3 regions of the Pseudomonas sp. B19(2017) genome follow, and region 1 is predicted to be linked to each of the others. Evidence: predicted binding sites of a transcription regulator. Region 1 holds the regulator's gene; each other region holds the start of a gene.
The links. Region 1 encodes sigma-54, which starts transcription at its own class of promoters, with help from an activator protein. Its sites were predicted from a motif close to ANTGGCATNNANNTTGCTNT; they were not measured.
Positions count from the first base shown of each region.

Region 2: a site for sigma-54 is predicted at 3,691-3,710, ahead of glnA (type I glutamate--ammonia ligase). Genes of this name have one in related genera too.
Region 3: a site for sigma-54 is predicted at 4,223-4,242, ahead of nirB (nitrite reductase large subunit NirB). Genes of this name have one in related genera too.

Region 1 covers NZ_NEJR01000004.1:192,285-199,422, forward strand. Annotated here, with positions in the region: gene CAF70_RS08520 (lyase family protein) at 1-861, shown strand, start outside; gene CAF70_RS08525 (HPr family phosphocarrier protein) at 1,009-1,281, opposite strand; gene rapZ (RNase adapter RapZ) at 1,301-2,155, opposite strand; gene ptsN (PTS IIA-like nitrogen regulatory protein PtsN) at 2,158-2,622, opposite strand; gene hpf (ribosome hibernation-promoting factor, HPF/YfiA family) at 2,635-2,943, opposite strand; gene CAF70_RS08545 (RNA polymerase factor sigma-54) at 3,023-4,516, opposite strand; gene lptB (LPS export ABC transporter ATP-binding protein) at 4,693-5,418, opposite strand; gene lptA (lipopolysaccharide transport periplasmic protein LptA) at 5,419-5,943, opposite strand; gene lptC (LPS export ABC transporter periplasmic protein LptC) at 5,930-6,502, opposite strand; gene CAF70_RS08565 (HAD family hydrolase) at 6,511-7,035, opposite strand; gene CAF70_RS08570 (SIS domain-containing protein) at 7,048-7,138, opposite strand, start outside.
Region 2 covers NZ_NEJR01000001.1:482,408-489,545, forward strand. Annotated here, with positions in the region: gene ntrC (nitrogen regulation protein NR(I)) at 1-177, opposite strand, end outside; gene glnL (nitrogen regulation protein NR(II)) at 174-1,259, opposite strand; gene CAF70_RS02295 (hypothetical protein) at 1,567-1,869, opposite strand; gene glnA (type I glutamate--ammonia ligase) at 2,187-3,593, opposite strand; gene thiI (tRNA uracil 4-sulfurtransferase ThiI) at 4,084-5,538, shown strand; gene typA (translational GTPase TypA) at 5,666-7,138, shown strand, end outside.
Region 3 covers NZ_NEJR01000014.1:19,588-26,725, reverse strand. Annotated here, with positions in the region: gene pcaQ (pca operon transcription factor PcaQ) at 83-1,015, opposite strand; gene nirD (nitrite reductase small subunit NirD) at 1,183-1,545, opposite strand; gene nirB (nitrite reductase large subunit NirB) at 1,545-4,097, opposite strand; gene CAF70_RS18385 (bifunctional nitrate reductase/sulfite reductase flavoprotein subunit alpha) at 4,403-7,138, opposite strand, start outside.

The DNA.
Region 1 (7,138 bases):
CATCAGTACGTGAAGACCGGCCGTACCCACCTGATGGACGCCATGCCAGTGCGCATGAGCCAGGTGCTGGATGGCTGGGCGGCGCAGATCAATGGCGCCAAGGCGCACATCGAGGCGACCCTGCCGAGCCTGCAGGCGCTGGCCCAGGGCGGCACTGCCGTGGGCACCGGCATCAACGCCCACCCCCGGTTCGCAGCCAGCTTCGCCCACCAGCTCAGCGGCCTGACGCAGGTCAGGTTCACCCCCGGGCAAAACCTGTTCGCCCTGATCGGCTCGCAGGACACCGCCGTGGCCCTGTCAGGCCAGCTCAAGACTGCCGCCGTGGCGCTGATGAAGATCGCCAATGACCTGCGCTGGATGAACTCCGGCCCGCTGGCCGGACTGGGCGAAATCGAACTGCAAGGCCTGCAGCCGGGCTCTTCGATCATGCCCGGCAAGGTCAACCCGGTGATTCCGGAGGCCACCGCCATGGTCGCCGCCCAGGTGATCGGCAATGACGCCACCATCGCCATCGCTGGCCAGTCCGGCAACTTCGAGCTGAATGTGATGTTGCCGGTGATCGCCCGCAACCTGCTGGAGAGCATCGAGCTGATGGCCAATGTCAGCCGCCTGCTGGCCGACAAGGCCATCGCCAGCTTCAAGGTCAACGAAGGCAAACTCAAGGAAGCCCTGGCCCGCAACCCGATCCTGGTCACCGCGCTGAACCCGATCATCGGCTACCTAAAGGCGGCCGAGATCGCCAAGAGTGCCTACAAGCAGGGCCGTCCGGTCATCGATGTGGCGCTGGAGCACACCGACCTTTCGCGTGATCAGCTGGAAGCGCTGCTTGACCCGGAAAAACTCACCGCTGGCGGTATCTGATACTGCCTCTGGCGACACAAGGCCTCTCTCAGGCATTAGCGGGGACCCTGTGGGAGCGGGCTTGCCCGCGAACACCGGCGCAGCCGGTGCCATGCACCGCGCTGGATTCTTCGCGGCTAAAGCCGCTCCCACAGGGGCCTGCGAAATTTATTCGCCTTCGTCGAAATAATTGTTGATCAGCTCGACCAGCGCTGCCATGGCGTCCTCGTCCTGCTCGCCTTCGGTATGCAGGTGCACCTGCGTACCTTTGCCGGCCGCCAGCATCATCACCGCCATGATGCTCTTGCCATCCACCAGCTTGTCGGGCGCACGGCCAACCCTGACCTGGCAGGGGAAGCGGCCGGCAACGCCGACGAACTTGGCCGCCGCCCGGGCATGCAGACCCAGCTTGTTGATGATGGTAATTTCACGGGCGGGCATCGTGGGGCGGATCCTTGGGCTAGAGGTCGCGATGGCGGACCTGGACGTTTTTCAGGGATTGCTGCAGCAACTGGCCAAGGCGCTCGGTGATATATACCGAGCGGTGGTGGCCGCCGGTGCAGCCAATGGCAATAGTGACGTAGGCACGGTTGCTGGCGGCGAAGCGGGGCAGCCACTTGAGCAGGTAGCTGGAAATGTCGTTGAACATTTCTTCGACGTCCGGCTGTGCGGCCAGGTAGTCGATCACCGGTTGGTCGAGGCCGGAGTGCTCACGCAGCTCGGGCTTCCAGTAGGGGTTGGGCAGGCAGCGCACATCGAACACCAGGTCGGCATCGACCGGCATTCCGCGCTTGAACCCGAATGACTCGACCAGGAACGCAGTGCCAGGCTCGGGTTGGTTGAGCAGGCGCAGCTTGATCGAATCCCGCAGCTGATACAGGTTCAGGCTGGTGGTGTCGATCTTCAGGTCGGCCAGGTCGGCAATCGGCCCCAGCAGTTCGCTTTCCACACGAATGGCTTCCGCCAGCGACCGGTTGGCGTTGGTCAGCGGGTGGCGCCGGCGGGTTTCCGAGAAGCGCTTGAGCAGCATGTCTTCGTCGGCATCCAGGTACAGTACGTCGCACTGGATATGCCGGGCGCGGGCTTCTTCGAGCAACTCGGGAAAACGTGAGAGGTGGCTGGGCAGGTTGCGCGCGTCGATCGACACGGCGACCTTGGGTTGCAGTAATTCGGTGTTGATCAGCGCATTTTCTGCGAGCTGCGGCAGCAGCCCGGCGGGCAGGTTGTCAATGCAGTAGAAACCGTTGTCTTCCAGGACATCGAGGGCGGTGCTCTTGCCGGAGCCGGACCGGCCGCTGACGATGATCAGGCGCATGTTCAGTGCTCGTTCTGTACGTCCAGGACAACCTGGAACAGGGCCTCGCTGCTGGTGGCCGCACGCAGGCGATCACGAACCTCCTTGCGATCGAGCATGCTGGCAATCTGGCGCAGCAATTCCAGATGGGCATCGGTGGCGGCTTCTGGCACCAGCAGGACGAACAGCAGGTCCACCGGTGCGCCATCGATAGCGTCGTAGTCGATAGGGGCTTCCAGGTGCAGCAGGGCGCTGACCGGAGCGGAACATCCTTCAAGCCGGCAGTGCGGAATGGCGATGCCATTGCCGAAACCGGTCGAACCGAGTTTTTCCCGGGCGACCAGTTTTTCGAAGACATCCTGCATCTCCAGTTCTGGCACTTGTTCGGCGATGACGGTGGCGACCTTTTCCAGGGCGCGCTTCTTGCTGCCACCCGGCACGTTCACGAGGGAACGGCCGGGGGTCAGGATGGTTTCAAGTCGGATCATGGATGGGGGGGATCAGCGGGCAGCTGCACCTTGCAGCAGGCTTTGCTGTTTTTCCTTGTGTTTTTTCAGTTGGCGGTCGAGCTTGTCGGCCAAGGCATCGATCGCTGCATACATGTCTTCGTGTTCGGCGTTGGCAACCACTTCGCCGCCGGGAATCTGCAAGGTCGCCTCGACCTTCTGCTGCAGCTTCTCGACTTTCATGATGACCTGCACGTTGGTGATCTTGTCGAAGTGACTTTCCACGCGAGCGAGCTTTTCAAGCACATAATCGCGCAGTGGCTGGGTGACTTCTACATGCTGTCCACTGATATTGACTTGCATACAGCTTCTCCTTTGTTGCCCGTGCATAAAGAGGCAGGTCTTGCACCTGCCCCACAAACGCTGTGGCACATCTCAGGGGCTACATCAGTCGCTTGCGTTCGCTCGACGGTGCGATGCCGAGGGACTCGCGGTACTTGGCGACGGTGCGACGGGCTACCTGGATGCCTTGTGCCTCCAGTAAACCAGCGATCTTGCTGTCACTCAATGGCTTTTTCTGATTTTCCGCCGCAACCAGTTTCTTGATGATCGCGCGGATCGCCGTGGACGAGCATTCTCCGCCTTCGGAGGTGCTGACGTGGCTGGAGAAAAAGTATTTCAGTTCGTAGATGCCACGCGGCGTGTGCATGTATTTCTGCGTGGTAACTCGCGAAATGGTCGACTCGTGCATACCTACCGCTTCGGCGATGTCATGCAGCACCAACGGCTTCATCGCTTCGTCACCGTGGTCGAGGAAGCCGCGCTGGTGCTCGACGATCTGCGTGGCCACCTTCATCAGGGTTTCGTTGCGGCTTTGCAGGCTCTTGATGAACCAGCGCGCTTCCTGCAGCTGGTTGCGCATGAAGGTGTTGTCGGCGCTGGTGTCGGCGCGGCGCACGAACCCGGCGTACTGCGGGTTGACGCGCAGGCGCGGGATGGCCTCCTGGTTCAGTTCCACCAGCCAGCGGTCGCTGTCCTTGCGCACGATGACGTCGGGCACCACGTACTCGGGCTCGCTGGACTCGATCTGCGAACCAGGGCGCGGGTTGAGGCTTTGTACCAGCTCGATGACCTGGCGCAGCTCGTCTTCCTTGATTTTCATGCGCCGCATCAGCTGGCTGTAGTCACGGCTGCCGAGCAAGTCGATGAAATCGGTGACCAGGCGCTTGGCTTCGGTCATCCACGGGGTGCTGGCGGGCAGTTGGCGCAGTTGCAGCAACAGGCATTCGCCCAGGTTGCGGGCAGCAATGCCGGCAGGCTCGAACTGCTGAATGCGGTGCAGCACCGCTTCGACCTCGTCCAGCTCGATATCCAGCTCCGGGTCGAAACCGGCGCAGATTTCTTCGAGGGTGTCTTCCAGGTAACCCTGGCCGTTGATGCTGTCGATCAGGGTGACGGCGATCAGGCGGTCGGTGTCGGACATCGGGGCCAGGTTCAATTGCCACAGCAAGTGGCTTTGCAGGCTTTCCCCGGCCGATGTACGGGTGGTGAAGTCCCACTCGTCGTCGTCGTTGCTCGGCAGGCTGCTGGCACTGGTCTGGTAGATGTCTTCCCAGGCGGTGTCGACCGGCAGCTCGTTGGGGATGCGCTCGCTCCATTCACCGTCTTCCAGGGTGTCGGCGCTGGTGGTGCTTTCCTGGAAGCTGTTGTCCTGGACTTCGGCGGCCGGCTTGTTCTCGGCGTTGTCGGCCATCGGGTCGCTGTTGTCGAAGTCGTCGCCGTCTTCCTGACGTTCGAGCATCGGGTTCGACTCCAGCGCTTCCTGGATTTCCTGTTGGAGGTCCAGGGTGGAGAGCTGGAGCAGGCGGATGGCCTGTTGCAACTGCGGTGTCATCGTCAGTTGCTGGCCCATTTTTAGGACGAGCGATGGTTTCATGGCTGGGGCTTAATACCTTGTTCGCCGGCGCGCATGCGCCATCCACTACACGAGGGCGCCGGGGCGCCAGATCAAGCAAGTTTTATGCCTTAAATTGTAGCGTTTGCCTAGAGTACTGTAACAACTTTAACCCCGGTTTCAGGGCGATTTGCCAGTACTCCAGGCGCGTGCCGGGCTCAGAGCCGGAACTCGTGGCCCAGGTAAACTTCTTTGACCAGGTCGTTGGCCAGGATGGTTTCGGCGTCGCCTTCGGCGATCAGCCGGCCATCATTGACGATATAGGCGGTTTCGCAGATATCCAGGGTTTCACGCACGTTGTGGTCGGTGATCAGTACACCGATACCTTTGGCCTTGAGGTGGTGGATGATCTGCTTGATGTCGCCGACCGAGATCGGGTCGACACCGGCAAACGGTTCGTCCAGCAGGATGAACTTGGGTGCGGTCGCCAGCGCACGGGCAATTTCCACGCGGCGGCGCTCACCACCGGACAGGCTCATGCCGAGGTTGTCGCGAATGTGGCTGATGTGGAACTCCTGCAGCAGGCTTTCCAGCTCTTTGCGCCGGCCGTCGCGGTCGAGGTCCTTGCGGGTCTCGAGGATGGCCATGATGTTGTCGGCCACCGACAGCTTGCGGAAGATCGAGGCTTCCTGCGGCAAGTAGCCGATACCGGCGCGGGCGCGCCCGTGCATGGGCTGGTGGCTGACATCGAGGTTGTCGATCAGCACGCGCCCCTGCTCGGCCTGGACCAGGCCGACGATCATGTAGAAACAGGTGGTCTTGCCGGCGCCGTTGGGGCCGAGCAGGCCGACGATCTGGCCGCTGTCGATCGACAGGCTGACGTCACGCACGACTTGCCGCCCCTTGTAGCTCTTGGCCAGGTGCTGGGCTTTGAGGGTTGCCATTTACTCGGCCTTCTTCTTGGGCTGGATCACCATGTCGATACGCTGACGCGGCGAGGTCACGTTGCCACCACGACCGGCGGTCGCCACCTGGGTCTGGGTGTTGTAGACGATCTTTTCGCCTTCGGTGGTGTTGCCTTCGTTCTCGACCTTGGCGCGATCGGTGAGGATCACCAGGTCCTTCTGCGACTGGTACTGGATGGTCACGCCCCAGCCTTTCATCTTGTCCGGCTTGGCCGCGCTCTGCTGCTGCTCGAAGTAGGCCAGGTTGCCCACCGAGGTCACCACGTCGATGTCGCCGGAGGCGGAGCGGGTGATGGTCACGGTGTTGCCTTTGATCATCATCGAACCCTGGGTGATGATCACGTCGCCGGTGTAGGTGGCCACGCCCTGCTTGTCGTCCAGGTGGGCGTTGTCGGCCTGGATGCGGATCGGCTGGTCACGGTCGTTCGGCAGGGCGAGGGCGCTCGCGCTTCCCAGTGCTGCGCTCAGGCTGAGCAAAAGGGGGAGGGTTTTAACGAGCCTCATACTGTCCTCTTACGTTAGAGAGCAAGTCCATCTTGCCTTCTTTCAAATACGCTTTCATTCCTTTGCCCGTAGTTGTGCCACCGGCGCCGTCGATTCTAACGGCTTGCTCGGTCTGCGCATATTGCTTCTGCGGGAACACGGTCATGCGTGAGCTGGTAATGATCATTTCGCGCTGCTTTTCGTCGGTGCGGGCAACCCGGACGTTGTCGATCAGTTCGACTTCGCTGCCGTCCGGGTTGACCTCGGCGCGGGTGCTCTGCACGTGCCACGGGTATTCGGTGCCGCGGTACAGGTGCAGGTCCGGCGTGGTCAGCAGGGTGATTTCGCTGGCCTTGAGGTGTTCGACCTTGTCGGCGGTCATTTCGTACTGCAGCTTGCCGTCGGGCAGGAACTGCAGGCTGTGGGCGTTGACCGCGTAGTAGTCGATGGCGCTTGCGTCGACCTGGGTCACCGGCTTGTCGAGGAAGCTTTCCGGGCTGACATTCCAGTAGCCGATCGCCACCAGCAGGGCAGCGATCACCGCGAGCAGCGCAATGTTGCGGGCTTTCTTGCTGAACATGGGCAGCCTTACAGGTAGTTGGCGTTGGCAGCGTCCAGGGTGCCCTGGGCCTGCATGATCAGTTCACAGAATTCACGGGCCGCGCCTTCGCCGCCCCGTGCCTGGGTCACGCCGTGGGCGTGCTGGCGAACGAACGGCGCGGCGTTGGCCACCGCCATGCCCAAGGCGACCCGGCGAATCACCGGCAGGTCGGGCAGGTCGTCGCCCAGGTAGGCCACTTGAGCATAGCTCAGGCCCAGTTCGGCGAGCAGGCCGTCGAGCACCACCAGTTTGTCCTCGCGGCCCTGGTAAAGGTGCGGAATGCCGAGGTTCTTTGCCCGGCGCTCGACCACCGGGGTCTTGCGCCCGCTGATGATTGCGGTGGTCACGCCCGAGGCCATGAGCATCTTGATGCCCTGGCCGTCGAGGGTGTTGAAGGTCTTGAATTCGCTGCCGTCCTCGAGGAAGTACAGGCGCCCGTCGGTGAGCACGCCGTCCACGTCGAACACTGCCAGCTTGATGTGCTTGCCGCGTTGCATGAGGTCCTGGTTCATTCCATCGCTCCTTTACATTACGCCGGCGCGCAGCAGGTCGTGCATGTTCAGGGCGCCGGTGGGGCGGTCCTCGCGGTCCACCACCACCAGGGCGCCGATCTTG
Region 2 (7,138 bases), on a different contig from region 1:
CGGCATGCGGATATCGGAAATGATCACGTCCGGTTGCTGGCGTGCCAGGCGGCCCATCACGCCATCGGCGCTATCGAAGCTCTGGGTGGTCATGCCTTCCTGTTGCAGGGCTTTTTCCAGGACCCAGCGGATGGAGCGATCATCGTCGACGATCCATACGGTTTCACTTCGGCTCATGAGGCGGTGGCTCCTTGTTCCAGGGGCAGGTAGATCGAGAAGGCGGTGTGGCCGGCATGGCTTTCACACTCGATCAGGCCCTGGTGCTGGCTGATGATGTTCTGGGTAATGGCCAGGCCCAGCCCGGTACCGTCCGGGCGGCCGCTGACCATGGGATAGAAGAGGGTGTCCTGCAGCTCCGGCGGGATGCCCGGGCCGTTGTCGATGATCTCCACCCGCGCCACCAGGCGATGGCGTACGTGACCGATGGTGAACTGGCGCAGGGCGCGGCTGCGCAGGGTGATACGGCCCAGGCGCAGCTCGTTCTGCGAACTGATCGCCTGCATGGCGTTGCGCACGATGTTGAGCACGGCCTGGATCATCTGTTCGCGGTCGATCAACACGTCCGGCAGGCTGGGGTCGTAATCGCGCACCAAAGTGATGCAGCCCTGGCTTTCGGCCTCTACCAGGCTGCAGACCCGCTCCAGTACTTCGTGGATGTTGGTCATGGCCAGCGACGGCAGCTTGTTCGAACCGAGCATGCGGTCAACCAGGTTACGCAGGCGGTCGGCTTCCTCGATGATCACATTGGTGTAGTCGCGCAGGCCTTCGTCCGGCAGTTCGCGAGCCAGCAACTGGGCTGCGCCGCGGATGCCGCCGAGGGGGTTCTTGATTTCGTGGGCCAGGCCGCGCACCAGCATCTTGGTGGTTTCCTGCTTGCTCAGCTGGGCCTCCTCCTTGGTGATGCGCAACAGCCGGTCGCGCGGGTGCACCTCCAGCAGCAGCAGGGTCTGGCCCTGATGCAGGATCGGCGTTACCGCGTAGTCGACGGTGATGGCCTGCCCGGTCAGCGAGGTGAGCTGCGCTTCGCGCTTGGTGAACGGGTGCGCCTGCTCGACTGCCTGGCGCAGCGAGCTGAGCGCCTCGGTCGATTCGGTGAACAGTTCGCTGATGAACTGCCCGTGGCTGCGCTGACCACTGACAGCCAGCAGCATTTCCGCGGCAGGGTTCATGTACTCCAGGCGCAGCTCGGCGTTGAGCAGTAGCGTGGCGGTGGTCAGGTTGTCCAGAAGCAGACGGTGCTGCGCATCGCTGATGGTCATAAGGCGTCGTTGACCTCTTTTGGCGCGTGTCGACTATGGCTGTGGGCAGGGCCGGACGCGCTGTGGAATCCGCTGATGCAAGCAAAATGCAAGAAACAAACCAAGGCTCCGAAAAGAAGCGGATTTTCCCTATAAAAGCCTGGAATTGCGCAAATTCGGACCAGAATGCCCTGATAAATCGGTTCTTGTGACCTGTTTTGGGCGATGGCGGCGGAGATTGATGCCCTTTTGTGCACCAATATAGAGCATAGAAGAATCCCGAACCTGACGGGTGTCGAAGCGGGCAACAAGCTCCGCTATCAGCTTTTCAGCCTGCAGTAGGCGTGGCCATGCCTTGTTTCGGCGCAGGTTGCGGGCATTCTTCCGCTGGCGTGAAGGGCGCCACACCTCTGGCGCCGGCATAGAACACCAGGATTTCGGCGGAGGCCTCTGCAGTGCGTCCTCGATGCAGACCGCCTACGATCTCGGCCAAGGCATCGCCTGCGTTGAGCATTACCCGTATGCCAGCAGCGTTTTCGACTTCGATCTGGCCATCGAGCAGGTAGCCGGCGTTGGGCGCCAGGTGGCAATGCCAGTCCATGGTCGTGTGCGCAGGGATGCGGATTTTCATCAGTGACAGTTCGGGCCGGCCCGCCGGGTAATGCGTATAGGGCGTCTGGTCCCAGGCCACGCGTGTGCGCAGGAGGGTCTTAGCTTCTATCGAGGCCGCTTGCGGTGGGTTTTTGTCGCAACCTGTGATGAGCAAGGTAGTGAGCAGAAGTAGCGCAGTTCGCATGGCAATCCCCTCGTTACAGGAGAGTGGATTGTGCGCGCTCAACGTTGGCCTTGTTTGTAGGAAGCATCTGAATCGGTGGGACTTGAAACAAAAACGGCCTTCAGAAGAAGGCCGTTTCCGGTGAGCTGATCGGCGCAGGTGCGCTGATCAGATCAGCAGCTGTAGTACAGCTCGTATTCCAGCGGGTGAACGAAGGTGCGGACCTTGATTTCTTCTTCGCTCTTCAGCTCGATGAAGGCATCGATGAAGTCGTCGGAGAACACGCCGCCCTTGGTCAGGAACGCACGGCCTTTGTCCAGCTCTTCCAGAGCTTCCTTCAGGCTGCCGCAAACCTGCGGGATGTCCTTGGCCTCTTCAGGCGGCAGGTCGTACAGGTTCTTGTCGGCAGCATCGCCTGGGTGGATCTTGTTCTGGATACCGTCCAGGCCGGCCATCAGCAGGGCTGCGAAGGCCAGGTACGGGTTGGCCGATGGGTCCGGGAAGCGGGCTTCGATACGGCGGGCTTTCGGGCTGCCGACGTAAGGAATACGGATCGAGGCGGAGCGGTTGCGCGCCGAGTAGGCCAGCATTACCGGTGCTTCGAAGCCTGGGACCAGACGCTTGTAGGAGTTGGTCGACGGGTTGGTGAAGCCGTTCAGGGCCTTACCGTGCTTGATGATACCGCCGATGAAGTACAGGGCAGTGTCGGACAGGCCGGCATAGCCTTCACCCGAGAAGGTGTTCTTGCCGTCTTTCCAGATCGACATGTGCACGTGCATGCCCGAGCCGTTGTCGCCGTACAGGGGCTTCGGCATGAAGGTAGCGGTGCGGCCGTAGGCGTCGGCAACGTTGTGCACGACGTACTTCAGCGCCTGTACTTCGTCAGCCTTCTTCACCAGGGTGTTGAACTTGACGCCGATTTCGTTCTGGCCGGCAGTCGCCACTTCGTGGTGGTGAACTTCGACGGTCTGGCCCATTTCTTCCAGTGCGTTGCACATGGCAGTACGGATTTCGTGGTCGTGGTCGAACGGCGGAACCGGGAAGTAGCCGCCTTTCACGCCTGGACGGTGGCCTTTGTTGCCGCCTTCCACGTCAGCACCGGTCATCCACGAGCCTTGCTCGGAGAAGATCTTGAACATCGAGCCGGAGATGTCCGACTGGAACTTCACTTCGTCGAAGATGAAGAACTCTGGCTCGGGGCCTGCGAATACGGTGTCACCGATGCCGGTGCTCTTCAGGTACTCTTCGGCGCGTTTGGCGATGGCGCGTGGGTCGCGATCGTAGCCCTGCATGCTCGACGGGTCGACGATGTCGCAGGTGATGATCAGGGTTGGTTCTTCGGTGAACGGGTCCAGTACGGCAGTTTCGTCGACCGGCATCAGGATCATGTCGGATGCTTCGATGCCTTTCCAGCCAGCGATGGAGGAACCGTCGAACATCTTGCCGACTTCGAAGAAGTCGTCTTCCAGCGCATCACGCGACGGCATGGTCACGTGGTGCTGAATGCCTTTGGTGTCCGTGAAACGCAGATCAATCCACTTGACGTCATGATCTTTGATGAGTTGAACCGACTTCGACATGTTGTCCTCCGGATGGTCTAGAGCGCGGTGGGCCGCTGCCCTGGAAAAAGGGTGTTGCCGGGCGCGGATAGTCGGCCAAGCGTACCTGCCTCACAAGGGAGCAAATTGCATGCCAGTGCCCGAAAATGGCGAGCGCGGGATAAAAGGGGGCGTTTGCGGGCATCTGGTGGTGGGTCGATGGGGAAAAATGCACCCTTAAGATGCGAATTTTTGTAGCAGTGCACTGATATGGTGCGATGGTTGGGTGGTGTGCATTGTTCAAGGGCCTCTTCGCGGGCACGCCCGCTCCCACAGGAATTACACTGCATTCGAAATCGGTGCAGTCCCTGTGGGAGCGGGCGTGCCCGCGAAAGGGCCGGGACAGGCAGCACAAAACCTGCTTCCTGCATTTATCTGCAAGCTTCTGATCAAAAGTTGGTCAAATCCTGAGCAATTTCCGCTATAATTCGCGCCCCTCATTTTCGGCAGGCCCTGTGCGCGCTGTTAACCAATGAAACTTATCGTCAAAGTCTTCCCAGAAATCACCATCAAGAGCCGGCCGGTGCGCAAGCGCTTCATCCGCCAGCTCGGCAAGAACATCCGCAACGTGCTCAAGGACCTCGACCCTGAGCTCGTGGTCGATGGTGTCTGGGACAACCTCGAAGTGGTCACCCGCGTCGAAGACGAAAAAGTCCAGCGCGAGATGATCGAGCGCCTCACCTGCACCCCGGGTATCACCCACTTCCTGCAGGTAGAGGAATACCCGCTCGGTGACTTCGACGACATCGTCGCCAAGTGCAAGCAGCACTTCGGGCACCTGCTGGCCGGCAAGCACTTCGCCGTGCGCTGCAAGCGCGGCGGCCACCACGACTTCACCTCGATGGATGTTGACCGTTACGTCGGCAGCCAGCTGCGCCAGCAGTGCGGCGCCGCCGGCATCGAGCTGAAGAACCCGGAAGTGCTGGTGCGCATCGAAATCCGCGACCAGCGTCTGTACGTGATCCATAACCAGCACAACGGTATTGGTGGCTATCCGCTGGGTGCCCTGGAGCAGACCCTGGTGCTGATGTCCGGCGGCTTCGACTCCACCGTGGCGGCCTACCAGATGATGCGCCGCGGCCTGATGACCCACTTCTGCTTCTTCAACCTCGGTGGCCGTGCCCACGAACTGGGCGTGATGGAAGTGGCTCACTACCTGTGGAAAAAGTACGGCAGCAGCCAGCGCGTGCTGTTCATCAGCGTGCCGTTTGAAGAAGTGGTCGGCGAGATCCTCAACAAGGTCGACAACAGCTATATGGGCGTAACCCTCAAGCGCATGATGCTGCGCGGTGCCGCGCACATGGCCGACCGTCTGCAGATCGATGCGCTGGTTACCGGCGAGGCGATTTCCCAGGTGTCCAGCCAGACCCTGCCGAACCTGTCGATCATCGACTCGGCCACCGACAAGCTGGTATTGCGCCCGCTGCTGGCCAGCCACAAGCAGGACATCATCGACCAGGCCACCGAAATCGGCACCGCCGACTTCGCCAAGCACATGCCGGAATACTGCGGCGTGATTTCGGTAAACCCGACTACCCATGCCAAGCGTCACCGCATGGAGCACGAAGAAAAGCAGTTCGACATGGCCGTGCTGGAGCGCGCCCTGGAGCGTGCCAAATTCATTTCCATCGACCATGTGATCGATGAATTGGGCAAGGACGTCGAAGTCGAGGAAGTGGCCGAGGCGCTGCCAGGCCAGATCGTCATCGACATTCGTCACCCCGATGCCCAGGAAGACGAACCTCTGGTGCTGGAGGGTATCGAAGTCCAGGCCATGCCGTTCTACGCAATCAACAGCAAGTTCAAGCACCTGGACCCTACGCGCCAGTACTTGCTGTATTGCGACAAAGGTGTGATGAGCCGCCTGCACGCACACCACCTGCTCAGTGAGGGACATGCCAATGTGCGTGTTTATCGTCCGACATAAGACGCCAGGGCTGTATGGCGGCAGCATCCGCCATCGCCCTCCCGACCATCGGGCCCGCTGAGCCTCAAACCGTACATATTCGCCGCCTACACTGGCGGCAACCGAATCCTCTGATCGAGATACAGTTGTGATCGAAAATCTGCGTAACATCGCCATCATCGCCCACGTTGACCATGGTAAAACCACCCTGGTCGACAAACTCCTGCGCCAGTCCGGCACCCTGGAGCGTAACGAGCTCAACGACGAGCGCGTGATGGACTCCAACGACCAGGAAAAAGAGCGCGGCATTACCATTCTGGCGAAAAACACCGCCATCAACTGGAACGGCTACCACATCAACATCGTCGACACCCCCGGCCACGCCGACTTCGGTGGCGAGGTCGAGCGTGTAATGTCCATGGTCGACTCCGTGCTGCTGCTGGTCGACGCCCAGGACGGCCCGATGCCGCAAACCCGCTTCGTGACCAAAAAGGCTTTCGAAGCTGGCCTGAAGCCAATCGTCGTGATCAACAAGGTTGACCGCCCGGGCGCGCGTCCTGACTGGGTTCTGGACCAGATCTTCGACCTGTTCGACAACCTCGGTGCCACCGATGAGCAGCTGGACTTCAAGGTTGTCTACGCCTCGGCCCTGAACGGCATTGCCGGTCTGGACCACACCGAAATGGGCGAAGACATGACCGCGCTGTACCAGTCGATCGTCGACAACGTACCAGCACCGTCCGTTGACCGTGACGGCCCGTTCCAGATGCAGATCTCCGCACTGGACTACAACAGCTTCCTCGGTGTTATCGGCGTTGGCCGTATCGCCCGTGGTCGCGTCAAGCCGAACACCCCGGTTGTCGCCATCGACACCAACGGCAAGAAGCGTAACGGTCGTATCCTGAAGCTGATGGGTCACCACGGCCTGCACCGCGTGGATGTCGAAGAAGCCCAGGCGGGCGATATCGTCTGCATCAGCGGTTTCGACGAGCTGTTCATCTCCGACACCCTTTGCGCACCGGATGCGGTAGAAGCGATGAAGCCGCTGACCGTCGACGAGCCAACCGTTTCGATGACCTTCCAGGTCAACGACTCGCCGTTCTGCGGCAAGGAAGGCAAGTTCGTCACCAGCCGTAACATCAAGGACCGTCTGGACAAAGAGCTGCTGTACAACGTAGCCCTGCGCGTTCAGGAAACTGATTCTCCTGACAAATTCAAGGTATCGGGCCGCGGTGAACTGCATCTGTCGGTACTGATCGAAACCATGCGTCGTGAAGGCTTCGAGATGGCCGTAGGCCGTCCTGAAGTGATCATCCGCGAAGTCGACGGCGTGAAGCAGGAGCCGTTCGAAAACGTCACCATCGACATCCCTGAAGAATCCCAGGGCAAGGTCATGGAAGAGATGGGCCTGCGTAAGGGCGACCTGACCAACATGGTGCCGGATGGCAAGGGCCGTGTTCGCCTGGAATACAACATTCCAGCCCGCGGTCTGATCGGTTTCCGTAACCAGTTCCTGACCCTGACCAACGGTGCAGGCATCCTGACCTCGATCTTCGATCGCTACGACACCATGAAGTCGGGCCAGATGTCCGGCCGTCTGAACGGCGTTCTGGTATCGGTA
Region 3 (7,138 bases), on a different contig from region 1:
GCTCCCACAGGTTGGCCACAGGCCCGAAGCAGGTGCTAATCCTGTGGAAGCTGGCTTGCCGGCGATAGGGCCGAACCTGCGCTCAGGGGTAATTGCCCTCACGGTACTGCCCTGCCACCTCGCGCAGCACTTCGCACACCCACTGCCCCGCCAGGCTCTGCGGCAAGGCGGCATTGCGACAGATGCCGACCGAACCGCCGGGTTCGCGCAAGCCCAGGTCGAGTTCGACCAATTCGCCACGGCGCAAATCGAGCAGCACCGCATCGCGCGGCGCCACCCACACTGCATCGCTGCCCAGCAAGTAGCGCCGGCTTAGCGCCAGCGACAGGGTTTCCAGGCGCTGGGCCGGCATCTGGATGCCACATTGTACGAACAGGCTGTCGGCATGCTGGCGGATGGTGGTGCCTGCAGGCGGCAATACCAACGGGTAACGCCCCACCTGCAATCGCTCCACCGGCGTGCCGGCCAGCAACGGGTGGCCGGGCCGCACCACCAGGCTCATCGACTCGCTGTAAAGATGCTCGAACGACAAGCCCTGGATCTGCGGGCTGTCAGTCATGCGACCGACCACCAGTTCCAGTTCGCCCAGGCGCAACTGGCCGAGCAGCTGCGCGCTGACCCCGGTGACCACACTGACTACCAGCGCGTCATGCCGCTGGTGCAGGCGGCACAGCACCTCGGGCATGAGCAGGCCCTCGACCGTGGACAGCACGCCGATGCGCACTTGCGACGGCGCCTTCGCCTCGCCACGCAGGCTGCTGACGCCATCGCGCAGGGCCTGCACGCTGGGCCCGGCATAACGCATGAAACGCGCCCCGGCCGGGGTCAGCTCGACGCCCTGGCGGCTGCGCGCGAACAGCCGCGTTTGCAGCAGGTCTTCGAGTTCCTTGAGGGTCTTGGAGATGGCCGGCTGGCTGATTGCCAGGATGTCGGCAGCCCTGGCCAGGCTGCCCTGCCGGGCAATCTCCAGGAAGCACAGCAGATGGCGGTACTTGATGCGGGTGTCGAGGTTCATGGGCTCAAGCTTACCGCATTGTCGGGGCTGATTATGCAGGTGGCCTGCACCGGCCCTTTCGCGGGCACGCCCGCTCCCACAGGGATCTGCACGGTTCTCAAGACATGTGCAGTACCTGTGGGAGCGGGCGTGCCCGCGAAGAGGCCGGTACAAGCGGCAGATGGATATCAGGCCACAGCCAGCTCCACCGCCTCCCCGTTCAAGCGTACCGGCCACACCCGCAGTCGCTGCCCGCTATCCTCCAGGCATTCCCCACTCTGCAGGCTGAAGTGCTGCTTGTACAACGGCGCCGCCACCACCAGTTCGCCCTGTACACTGCCCACCAGCCCGCGGCCGATTATGTTGGCGCCGGAGCGCGGGTCGCGGTTGTCCACCGCGTATAGCGGTTGCGCCTGCCCCGGCAGGTAGAACAGCGCCACCTGGGCACCGTCGAACCACACCACCACCCCTGAATCCGCCACCAGGTCATCCGCCTGGCACACGGCCTGCCAGTTCTCGTGGGTTTTCACAGCAGCATTGGACAGGTTCATCAGACAGCCTCCTCGACGGTTGGGATCAGGTGCAGCGGCGCAGCAGGCCGGCGCTGTTCGCGTTCGCGCACGAAGTGCACGTCCGGGTCGGCGCGGCGGTCGTTGACGAAAGTACGGAAGCGCTTGAGCTTCTCGGGGTCGCCGAGGGCGTTGGCCCATTCGCATTCATACTGGTCGACCACATGCTGCATCTGCGCTTCCAGCTCGCTGGCCAGGCCCAGGCTGTCATCGATGACCACCTGCTTCAGGTAGTCCAGCCCGCCTTCCAGGTTCTCGCGCCACACCGAGGTGCGCTGCAGCTTGTCGGCGGTGCGGATGTAGAACATCAGCACGCGGTCGATCAGGCGCACCAGGGTTTCGTCGTCCAGGTCGGTGGCAAACAGTTCGGCGTGCCGCGGGCGCATACCGCCGTTGCCACACACGTACAGGTTCCAGCCCTTGTCGGTAGCGATCACGCCGATGTCCTTGCTCTGTGCCTCGGCACATTCGCGGGTGCAGCCAGACACGGCGAACTTGAGCTTGTGCGGGCTGCGCAGGCCTTTGTAGCGGTCTTCCAGGCGCAGGGCCATGCCGACGCTGTCCTGCACACCGTATCGGCACCAGGTACTGCCGACGCATGATTTGACCGTGCGGGTCGACTTGCCGTAGGCATGGCCGGTTTCGAAGCCGGCCTCGATCAGTTCGCCCCAGATCAGCGGCAGCTCGTGCAACTGGGCGCCGAACAGGTCGATGCGCTGGCCCCCGGTGATCTTGGTGTACAGGTCGTACTTTTTCGCTACCTGGCCTATCACGATGAGCTTGTCGGGGGTGATTTCACCACCGGGGATGCGCGGCACCACCGAGTAGGTGCCGTTCTTCTGCATGTTGGCCATGAAGGTGTCGTTGGTGTCCTGCAGCGGCACCAGCGCCGGGTCCATGATCGGCTGGTTCCAGCACGAGGCGAGGATACTGCCCACCGCCGGCTTGCAGATGTCGCAGCCAACGTGGCCCTTGCCGTGGCGTTCGAGCAGTTCATTGAAGGTGCGGATACCCTCCACCCGCACCAGCCCGTACAGCTCCTGGCGGGTGTAGGCGAAGTGCTCGCACAGGCGCTTGTCCACCGCCACGCCACGGGCGGTCAGTTCGTGCTCGAACACCTGCTTGAGCAGGGCCGCGCAGCCACCACAACCGGTGGCCGCCTTGGTGCAGCCCTTGACTGCGGCAAGGTCGCCGCAGCCGCTGTCGATGGCGGCGCAGACCGCGCCCTTGTTGACGTTGTGGCACGAGCAGATGGTCGCGCTGTCGGGCAGTGCATCAGCACCCAGGGCCGGAGCCCCGCCGCCTTGCGGCAGGATAAGTGCCGCCGGGTCGGCCGGCAGGGCAATGCCGTTCTGGGCGTATTGCAGCAGGGTGTCGTAGTAGCTGTTGTCGCCAACCAGCACCGCACCGAGCACGCGCTTGCCGCTGGCGTCCACCACCAGCCGGCGGTAGGCGCTGTTGGCTTCGTCGATGAAGCGGTAGCTGCGTGCGCCCGGGGTGGCGCCATGGGCATCGCCGATGGAGCCGACATCCACGCCCAGCAACTTGAGCTTGGTCGACATGTCGGCACCGGTGAATTCGCCAGCGGTTTCACCCATCAGCAATGCTGCCAGGTTGCGCGCCATGCTGTAGCCTGGGGCGACCAGGCCGAACACACTGCCGTTCCACGAGGCACACTCGCCGATGGCGAAGATGCGTGGGTCGCTGCTGCGGCAGTGGTTGTCGATCACCACGCCGCCACGCGCGGCGATGTCCAGGCCACAGGCACGGCCCAGGGCATCCTGCGGGCGAATACCCGCAGAGAACACGATCAGGTCGGTTTCCAGGTGCTCGCCGCCATCGAAGTTCATGCGGTAGCGGTAGTCTTCACCCTCACTGATCGACTGGGTGGCGCGCGACAGATGCACGCCAACGCCCAGCGCTTCGATCTGTGCCTTGAGCGCGGCACCGCCCTCGCCGTCCAGCTGCACCGGCATCAGCCGTGGGGCGAATTCCACCACGTGGGCTTCCAGGCCCAGCGACTTGAGCGCGTTGGCCGCTTCCAGGCCGAGCAGGCCACCGCCCACGACCACACCACGGCGGGCACTGGCTGCGGCAGCGCGGATGGCATCGAGGTCGTCGAGGGTGCGGTAGACCAGGCGGGCATTGCCGCTGGAGCCTTCGATCGGTGGCACGAAGGGGTAGGAACCTGTGGCCAGCACCAGTTGGTCGTAACCGTAGCGCCCCTGGGCAGTGACCACTTCAAAGCGCTCACGGTCGATTTCCAGCACCGCTTCGCCGAGGTGCAGGTGCACACCGCTGGCGCCGTAGAAGTCCTGCCCGCACAGGGCCAGGGTTTCGGCACAGCTGCCGCCGAAGTACTCGGACAGGTGCACGCGGTCGTAGGCACGCTGGCGCTCTTCGCCGAACACATGCACTTCGAAGCGCTGCAAGGCGCCACGGCTGACCAGTTGTTCGACGCAATGGTGGCCGACCATGCCGTTGCCGACGATGACCAGTCGCTCTCGTTGCCCGCTGCTCGCTGTTGCCTTCATAAGCCGATCCTCGATCAAAAAAAAAGCGCCTGGAGCCGAAGCTCCAGGCGCCTTTGCCTGTATTCATCACGGTAGGGGGCCCGGGTTGATCGCCGTTGATCAGTGGGCTTTGTTGTAGCTGGGGTAAAGCAGGGAGTGTGCCAACCCTGTTTCCTGTGCCGGCCTCTTCGCGGGCACGCCCGCTCCCACAGGGTTCTCCACGTTTATTCAGACCTGTGCAGTACCTGTGGGAGCGGGCATGCCCGCGAAGAGGCCAGCACAGCAAATGCACATTCCAAGTGCATCACTCCCCGTCCTGGTGCACATCAATACACATCCCGCCGATACCGCCTGGCCTTGCCCAGCGCTTCGACATAAGCCGCAGCCGCCGCTGCATCCATGCCGCCATGCTCGGCGACGATGGCCCGCAACGCCGCATCCACATCCTTGGCCATGCGCTGCGCATCGCCACACACATAGAAGTACGCGCCCGCCTCCAGCCACTGCCACAACTGCGCGCCGTGATCGAGCATGCGCTGCTGCACGTAGACCTTCTCGGCCTGGTCGCGCGAGAACGCTGTGTCCAGGCGCAAGTGTCCTGTCGCCTGCCAGGCCTGCAGCTGCTCCCGGTAATAGAAATCGGTGGCCGCGTACTGCTCGCCAAAGAACAGCCAGTTATCCCCTTTCGCTCCACGTGCCTCTCGCTCCTCAAGGAAGGCCCTGAACGGCGCAATGCCGGTGCCGGGGCCGACCATGATCACCGGCACGCTATCGTCCTCGGGCAGGCGGAAGTGCTTCGATGCCTGCGGGAAGATGGCCACCTTCAGTGCCTGCGCACGGTCGGCAAGAAAGCTCGAACACACCCCTTTGCGCGCGCCATAGCGCACCGTGGAAACGGTCAGGTGCACCTGCTCCGGGTGCGCCAGCGGGCTGGAGCTGATCGAATACAGGCGCGGCTGCAATGGCTTGAGCAGCTCCAGCCAGCTGGCCAGCGGCAGTTGCTGGGGGAAGGCGCACAGCACATCGACCAGTTGCCGGCCCCACAACCAGTCCTGCAGCTCGGACTTGCACTCGGGCTGCAGCAGGCGCTGCAGGTCCGGGGCATTGACGGCGAAAGCCTGCAACTGCTGTGTGGTGACCTTGGCGATCTCCAGGTGCGCTTGCAGGGCTTCGGTCAGCGGCATGGCGGGCTGCCCTTTCAGTTCGACCAGGGTCTGGCCATCAAGCTGCATCAGCGCCAGCAGTTCGTCGACCAGGGCCGGACAGTTACGCGGCCACACGCCCAGGGCATCACCTGCGGCATAGGTGAAGCCGCTGCCGCTCAGGTCGAATACCAGTTGACGGGTTTCCTTGCTGGCACCCGGTCCGTTGAGCAAGCGGTTCTCCAGCAGCGTTGCGGCCCAGGGTTGTTGCTTGCCGTAGGCCGCCACTGGCAATGGCTCGGTGACCGGTTGCGGTGCCGCGGCGCTGCCTAGCGTGGGCAGCAGCGCATCCAGCCAGGCGGCGAAGGCGTCGTCGAAGTCCGGTTCGCAGTCCACCCGCTGCAGCAGGCGCCTCCCCCCCAGCTCGGCCAGGCGCTGGTCGAGTTTTCGGCCAAAGCCGCAGAACTGGTCGTAACTGGAGTCGCCCAGGGCCAGCACGGCAAAAGGCAGTTCGGCGCAGTGGGCTCCCTCCTCGCCCTGCAAGGCCTGCCAGAACGCCGCCGCGCTGTCGGGCGCGTCGCCATCGCCAAAGGTGCTGGCGATCAGCACCACGCTGGCGGCGCCCTGCAACTGACGGGGGCTGACCGCGTCCATGCAACTGAGCCGTACATCGAGGCCAGCGCTCCGCAGGTGCTCGGCACAGCGTTCGGCCAGCAGCTCGCCGTTGCCGGTCTGCGAGGCCCACAGAACCTGGTGCCGTGGCGCCGCCAGTGCCGCATCAGGCAGTACCGCCGGCTGGGCGAACAGCCCGGCCAGCAAGCCATCGACGAACAGCCGGCGGTTGGCAGCCAACGGCGCACTGGCCGGCAGGCAGGGCACGCCCTCGGCGCGGGCCTGGTCCAGCCCCAGCAGGAAACCTTGCAGGTAATGGCGCTCTTCCTCGGCCAGTACCGGGGCTGGCAAGGTGTCCAGGCCAAGCAGTCGGGACAGGGTGGCGGTGGGCATGCGGGTTGGCTCCGGAAGGGCAGTGTTCAGATCAACGGCTTCGATACGCTCGCCTGCAACCCGCTCAAGGGCCACGGCACAGTGCTTGAACGCCGGCTGCAGCGACAGCGGGTCGACCGCATCGCAGGTCACGGCGTTGATCGCCAGTTGCTCGCCGATCAGGTCGTTCCAGTGGAACGGGGCAAAGCAGTTGCCCGGCTTTACCCGGTCACTGATGCGCGCGGGCAGCACGGCCTGCCCGCGGCGCGAGCGAATGGCAACCTGGTCCTTTTCGGCGATGCCCAGGCGGGCAGCATCGTCGCGGTGGATTTCCACGAAGGGGCCAGGCTCGAGCTTGTTCAGCGCCGGCACCTTGCCGGTCTTGGTCAGGGTGTGCCACTGGTGCTGTACGCGTCCGGTATTCAGCACCAGGGGGTAATCGGCATCCGGCAGCTCCGCTGCCGGCAACCAGGGCCGGGCGAAGAAGCGGGCCTTGCCGCTGGCGGTCGGGAAGGCTAACGCCGGGCATTCGCCCTGGGCGTCGTACAACAGCGCCTGGCTACTGCCGTCGTTGCGGTAGCGCAGCGGGCTGCGCGGGTTTTCGCGGCCCGGGGCGCAGGGCCACTGGCGCGGCTGCTCGCGCAGTTCGGCATAGCCGATACCCCGCAGGTCGTAGCCAGTGGCCGGGTTATGGAAACGGCGAATCTCCTCGTATACCGCTTCGGCATCGGGGTAGTCGAAGGCGTCGGCGTAGCCCATGGCGCAGGCGACCCGGGCGATGATCTGCCAGTCAGGCAGGCTCTGCCCTGGCGCTTCGACGGCGCGCGGCATCAGGGTGAGGTTGCGCTCGCTGTTGATCATCACGCCCTCGCCTTCGGCCCACAGTGCGGCCGGCAGGAGGATGTCGGCGTAACGGTTGGTTTCGGTGTCGAGGAA